3 regions of the Paenibacillus sp. YIM B09110 genome follow, and region 3 is predicted to be linked to each of the others. Evidence: riboswitches for the same ligand, from Rfam matches in the RefSeq annotation. Region 3 holds a riboswitch; each other region holds the start of a gene.
The links. Region 3 has a riboswitch for cyclic di-AMP ahead of V8F51_RS08320 (hypothetical protein). Riboswitches for the same ligand answer to the same signal wherever they lie in the genome.
Positions count from the first base shown of each region.

Region 1: another riboswitch for cyclic di-AMP. It lies ahead of V8F51_RS00360 (TrkH family potassium uptake protein); the one in region 3 lies ahead of V8F51_RS08320 (hypothetical protein).
Region 2: another riboswitch for cyclic di-AMP. It lies ahead of V8F51_RS20475 (C40 family peptidase); the one in region 3 lies ahead of V8F51_RS08320 (hypothetical protein).

Region 1 is NZ_JBANSP010000001.1:81,377-83,642, forward strand. Features, by position in the region: gene V8F51_RS00355 (potassium channel family protein) at 1-20, opposite strand, end outside; gene V8F51_RS00360 (TrkH family potassium uptake protein) at 38-1,384, opposite strand; cyclic di-AMP (ydaO/yuaA leader) riboswitch at 1,479-1,653, opposite strand; gene V8F51_RS00365 (CPBP family intramembrane glutamic endopeptidase) at 1,901-2,266, shown strand, end outside.
Region 2 is NZ_JBANSP010000015.1:49,806-52,071, forward strand. Features, by position in the region: gene V8F51_RS20470 (hypothetical protein) at 1-550, shown strand, start outside; cyclic di-AMP (ydaO/yuaA leader) riboswitch at 903-1,096, shown strand; gene V8F51_RS20475 (C40 family peptidase) at 1,100-1,576, shown strand; gene V8F51_RS20480 (MFS transporter) at 1,656-2,266, opposite strand, start outside.
Region 3 is NZ_JBANSP010000004.1:369,664-371,929, forward strand. Features, by position in the region: gene kdpA (potassium-transporting ATPase subunit KdpA) at 1-573, opposite strand, end outside; gene kdpF (K(+)-transporting ATPase subunit F) at 589-666, opposite strand; gene V8F51_RS08320 (hypothetical protein) at 809-1,204, opposite strand; cyclic di-AMP (ydaO/yuaA leader) riboswitch at 1,335-1,517, opposite strand; cyclic di-AMP (ydaO/yuaA leader) riboswitch at 1,543-1,749, opposite strand; cyclic di-AMP (ydaO/yuaA leader) riboswitch at 2,147-2,266, shown strand, end outside.

The sequences.
Region 1 (2,266 bases), on a different contig from region 3:
ACAAACTGACTGCGTTTGATAGCCACCTGTAAATCCCCTATCCAATTGTTATTTTACCTTCCGGATACCGGTACAATTCTTTATCTGTTCCAGGCCCTAGCGCATAAGCGAGCGTTAATGGACCTAGCCGACCGGCAAACATCGTGAATGCAATAATCATTTTGCTAATATCGCTAAGCTCCGGGGTCAATCCAATGGATAGTCCTACGGTGCCGAACGCAGATGTTGCTTCGAACAATATTTTCATGAACGGCTGATTTTCGATCGTTGCAAGGATCATCGTCACGACCACAACGAGCGTTAACGACAAAATCGTAATCGTCAGCGCCTTGAATATGCGGTCCTTAGCAAGCCGATAGCGGAAGAAGACGATATCCTCGCGTCCGCGAATCATCGAGATTACGGCGCCGACAAGCACCGTGAACGTCGTCGTTTTAATGCCGCCCCCTGTCGAGCCCGGCGAAGCGCCGATGAACATAAGGATGATTGTAAAGAAGACGGTAGCCTGCCTTAGAGCTGTATAATCGAGCGTATTGGCGCCAGCCGTGCGCGGCGTAATGGATTGAAATAATGATGCCCATATCTTGCCTCCCCAATCGAGCGAGCCGAGCGTGAGAGGGTTCGTGAATTCGAAAACAAACAACACAATCGTTCCTAACGCGATCAGCGTTCCCGTCATGGCGAGGACGATTTTACTATGCAGCGATAGCTTGCGCTTCTTCCGATATTCCATTAGATCGGACATAACAACGAAGCCGAGTCCTCCGAATACGATTAGCATCATCGCGGCAATATTAACGATTGGATCGGACACATACAGCGTTAAGCTGCGGTAATCTCCGAAAATATCAAATCCGGCGTTGTTGAATAGCGACACGGCGTGGAATGCACCGAAAAATGCTGCCTTGCCAAGCGGCATATCGAACGAGAATCGGAACGTGAACAGCAGCATCCCGACAAGTTCAATAGACAGCGAGTAATAGATGACACGGCGGATTAGCCTAATAATGCCCTCCATGCTTGTCTGATTCATCGCCTCTTGAAGAATCAGCCTCTCGCGCAGCGATATTTTTCGCCGTAAAACAAGAGCGATTAGCGTTGCCATCGTCATGAAGCCGAGGCCGCCAAGCTGGAACAGCACCATTAGAACGATTTGGCCGGCTGTCGAGAAATAAGTGCCGGTATCAACGACGACGAGTCCGGTAACGCAAGTCGCCGAAGTGGCCGTGAACAAAGCGTCTATAAAGTTCAGCCGTTCCCCTGTCGCCGAAGCGAAGGGCAAAGAGAGCAGAAATGCCCCAATGAATATAATGAGCGCGAAGCCGCTAACGAGTATCCTTGGCGGAGACCAGTTCTTCACGTCCCAAATCCATGCAAATTTCATCTTATATTGTGCACCTCAATCTTCGAAAATCTACTGCGTTATCGTTATAAGCGCACAAAAAAAAGCACTGGAAGCTCAAGTGCTCATGAAGATGAGTCCTGTTCCAATACGCCTACGAGGTTAGCTGACGGATTCGGGCCTGGACAGGCAGCCCTATTCAATCGCCTGAAGCTGCGCTCCGGCAATGTAGAAATTCACCCCATGCCGCCGAATGCCCGGCAACAATTTGGTTCCCCCGTTTTCCTAAGGAAATTCGGCTGTGCTATTCATTTGGTATGACGATAACGATTATAAGCCCAAATACGTGTCTGCATAAAGCTCCCTTTTCTCACATTAGAGGCTATATTCGACCAAAAAGACGCAGTTATGCGCTTCACCTTGCCCTACACTTCATGAACATCGTTATTTCGCGGGATTATGAAAATAAAGACCTAGTTTCAATGGATAATTCAGGGAACGTTGTGATATGGTAGTATAGTATGCTTCATCCTACTCCTATACGCATGAGGTGAACTGATGATCGATTCAATTAAGCACAAGGAATGGAAGCGTTACATATGGGCAGCCGTTATTTGTCTTTTAATTTACATGTTCGTCGATATCGTCCCGTTAATAAAGGCGAGCTCTTCAGATGAGCTAGGCGGCAGAGCCATAAGCAAAGCACAAGCGGAGCAGGCAGCCTCGTCATTCGCCGAGAAGCTCATAGGACACGAGGTGGACTCCGCCAAAGCCGTCCATCAATCCGACAAGCTTATGAACGGCTACCTTACGCGCGATGAGCTGACAGAGGCGTATGCCGATCTATACGATAAGCAATTCCCAACCGATACGTATCAAGTCGAGGTCGACTTCGAAGGAGCAGGCGGCAAAGGATTCGTCTAT
Region 2 (2,266 bases), on a different contig from region 3:
TCCACTGTTCAATGCCGGACTGTTCTATTCGCTGCACCATTCTAGTACCCGAGGCGAAGGCGCTGCCGGCGGCGGCACTAAATTCGTAGAAGGAATTCGCAAAGCTTGGAAACCGGTCATGCTGCTTCACTGGGCGGAGGCCGTGTTAGCACTTGCTCCCGGTTTCTGGGTGCTGCCTCATGCGCTCGACGCATACCTGCAAGGCGGCTCGAACGTCGACCTGCTGCAATCCGTCCTTCCTGGCGCTGGACTATGGCTGTTCTGGGGCTTGCTGCTGCATCTGCTCTTCCTGGCCATGCAGCTTGGCGCTGCCTCAAAAGAAGGTATCCTCCACTCGCTCGGGCGCGCGATGAGGCATATCATCTCCTTCGCTGCCATCTCGCTAGTTATGTGGGCCATCGGAGCCGGATTAGGACTTCTCATCACCGGTGTATCGCTGCTATGGGCCGGACTATTCGCGCTTATTCTTCATCAAGGCTACAACTTGGTGCGAACGCTCGTCCGAGTATGGACCATCGCAGCCCAGTACGAATGCCTGCAATCCAAGTAGCTTCATCACTTTAGCCTGCTTTAGCTCAAAAACCCCCGAATCAACGCCTGTCCTATTATGGCGAATTCGGGGGTTTTTACGTTATCATCCTACTAATGACGGCGACAGCCTTTTTTGCTAGAAAGATGAGAATCCTCTCACCATTAGTACCTTCAGGTCATACTTTACATAATATCCACATAATTAATGAAATCGAGTATCGATTATTTAGTCCCTCGGTCCTAGTTGCGGCTTTATTATTACATGAAAAATGATTATACGAAGCAGTTTGTCAAAAGATTACATGAGAATTATTAGAATTTTGTTAGAAAGGCAGGAGATCAATAAAAAAAATAGAATAATTGTCAAGAGCAAAAACAAACTGCCTAATTTCCTAGCGGAAAACGGGGGAACCACTCTGGGTGAATTGATTCCGACGCCACGGCTATAAGTCATACCGCCTCTGTAGAAGAGGACATCATCGACTTGTTCGTAGCGCCTGAGGAATCATAGGGAACCTTCAACCGAACCCCACAGCTAACCTCGTCGGCACCGGAAGGAGTTTCACAATTGAAAAAGGTTACCGTAATGCTTTTGGGGCTTGCGCTCTTGCTCGCTTTTCAAGCGGGAAGTGTTTTCGCAGACTCCAAAATGAACGGATTTATCAATGATGTTATTGGTACTCCGTACAAAAGCGGTGGAACTACCGCGAAAGGCTTCGATTGCTCCGGCTTCACGAGCTATGTGTTCGCTAAGATGGGCATCGAACTTCCTCGCGTTTCCTCCGATCAAGCAACAGTTGGCACGAAGGTCGCTAAAGCTGACCTGATTGCCGGGGATCTTGTGTTCTTCGACACAAGCGGCGGCAACAACGGCGCAATCTCCCACGTCGGCATCTACATAGGGGACGGCAAGATTGTACACGCTTCGGTTAGCCGCGGCGTTGTAGTCGACAAAATCGATTCCTCTTACTACAAACCTCGTTATGTGACAGCACGTCGCATTCTTAGCGAGGAAGCATTTACAACTTACGCCGACGAAAAATAGTTTCACCCTTTAACAACAAAGCCGCAGGCTGTTCGTCCACTCGTGACAACAGTCTGCGGCTTTGTTATTTTTGTACTTTCTATCTATTACCCGCAGCATCGCGCCGCTGTGATTGCCCTCTACCCAGCACAAGCATTGCGCCCAGTACGAACAGCATGATCAGAACTAGTATGCTGACGTACCAGAGCGTAACCCCTCCGTCATACCGATCCATGAACCAGCCGGTAACGCGAGGGAAGATTGCCCCGCCAAGCCCGCCGCATGCCACGAGCAAACTCGTCGTCCGCTCTGTCATACCTGGGATTAGCGCGTTCGCATAGACAAGCGCAATGCCGAATATGCCCGAGAAGAACAGCCCGCTTAAAGCGACGAAGAAGAGCATCCAGCTGAGCTGGCCCATGAGCGCCATTAACGCGAACACGATCGTTGCTCCGCCAGTAGCGATAAACAAATACTTCGCATACCCCATTTTCTCCGCCAGCGTGCCTGCAAATATACGTCCGAACACCATCGTTGCCCAGAACAGGCTGAGCGCTGCCGCAGCACTTGACTCATCTACCTGCGAGCGCTCAATGAGCAAGGACGGCAAGTAATTGGAGAAGCTCATCTCCATGCCTACGTAGATCATGAAGAACGCTGCCGACAGCAGCAAGAACGGAAGCGCGGTGCGCGGATAACCGAACAATCCGG
Region 3 (2,266 bases):
AGCAACAAGAACGAGCGTAATAATAAAGGCCAACGGAAGGAAAATTCTCGTATGGGCTTTAACAAAATCTTCGAAAAAGTTGCCTATCGTTTTTCCTTTGCTCGTAATGCCCCTTACGAACGCGATTGCGACTGAAAACCCAGTTGCAGCGGATGTGAACATCATCATCATGATGACCGCCATTTGCGAGAAATAAGACAAAGCGCTCTCGCCGCTATAATGCTGAAGGTTCGTATTGGTCATGAAACTGATAATCGTATTAAACGTTAATGTAGGCTCCATGCTCGCCATGCCGTTCGGATTAAGCGGGAGCGCATGCTGCAGCCGTAGAATCAGATAGCTGAAAGCTACCAAAATGATGTTCGTGGCGATGAAACTGAGCGCATACGTTTTCCAGCTCATACCCGCTCGATTCTTAAGTCCAATCAGCCTGTAAATGAACCGTTCAGATCCTCCATATACTTTATCGAGCCGGTTGGACTCGTTCGAGAATACGTGATATACATACGTTCCGAGCGGCTTCACAAGCAGCAGAAGAACGGCAATGACAATTAATAGCTGCAAAATATCCATCGTTGTTCCTCCTGGTTAAAATTTTTCCGGGTGAATTAAAGCATATAAGAGGTAACCGAATACGAGTACGGCAAGCGCTGCTACGATAATCATTCGCCATCGCCCCCAGTTTGCTTAATCGCTCTGTCGCACCAAGCAAGAAAACCATAAAACAATCCGAAGCAAACGATTAAAGTACCAATCATGTACAGATCCATCAAGGTAGTTCCCTCCTGCTATAGACATTTACAAAAAGTTATTTTTTCAATAGAAACCCAATTTCGCCGGTTTGCGAATGTACGATGTGATCTGCGCCAAGCCCTTTATATATGACTCTTGGATTCCAATGCGTCGTAATGACGTAGATCGATCCAGACGTCCAATCTCTGCAGCATTGTATGAACCTGCAGCTAAGCGCTAAGCTGCTCTCAAAGATGAATACATCGCCAATGATTTTTTCCGGAATCATCCAACTATTCCTGTCATTAGTATTCACGTATAAAACGTTGTTAAGTCCGTGCTTACGCAGTTGTCTTTCCTCTAGCTTGCTGTTCGTCAGGACGATGAACGGCAGTCCGCGAAATACCAATGTTTTTATGAATGCTTTGCCAGCTTCATTAAGCCCGGCAACGATAATATGCTCCTCGCCCAACCGCAATCTCCTCCGAATTTCTGAAAAAAAAGGCAACAAAAAAGAAGCCTGCGGGAAAAGAGGACCTTTCCCCGCGGGCTTCTTCGGAGGCATGGCTAAGGAAGCCATGCCGAATCGGCACTGCGATGGTTGCCTCTCTCGATTACGCTTACGAGGTTAGCTGTCGGATTCGGGCGTGAGAGTCGCCCTACGCAAGGCGCTTAAGCCTTGCGATTCACCCCATGAGCACCAATGCGGCCGACTCCATAGCGGCGCATCGCTCTTTGGTTCCCCCGTTCCCGCAGACTGCTGCGGAACTCAGCGATAAAATAGCAATTAAAACGAATCGTTGTATCATTCCTCTCTCCAAACCACGCTTACGAGGTTAGCTGTCGGATTCGGGCGGTGAGAGTCGCCCTACTTCGAAGCGGCATCCATGGTGCTGCCTCTTCGAAGATTCACCCCTGCCGTGCTGTCGGACGACTCTCACATCGTACAGACGCACCGCTTCACATTTGGTTCCCCCGCTTTCCGCTTGCCTCGCGGAAACTCAGCGATCAGTCCATCGCAACTTCATTTGCGAATCCTGTATCGAATCTTACTCCCAGCCAAATTTTATGTAAAGCAGGTCCAGCGTCCATATTGGATAATATAGGAGCTTATAGACTGATAGTTAACGTTTTCAAAAAGTTATACCTCGATATTCCTCTCTTTTTCGCCAATTATCTCTCGATTTCTAAAATTACATATAAGCCTGAATTTCGTATCCAACTCGCGCAAGCATGCTTTTTTTCAAATCTTAAATAACAGAAGTAAAACCGAGTATTCTATCGAAAAAGCCTCTTTTCATAGTTAAAATGAACGTCGCGCCTCTAATTTGCTCTTAGAGCGTCTTGTGCAACAAAATGAACCTTTTACAAATGCCTCAAATCGGTTTAGGATAGACGTCGAGCCGAAAAAGGCAAATCATTATCGCTGAATTTGTCCATAGGATAAAGCGGGGGAACCAACAAGAGCAATCGTTCGATTGTTCGAATGGGGTGAATCCGAGGCAATGCCTCGGTAGGGCAGCTCTCTAGTCCG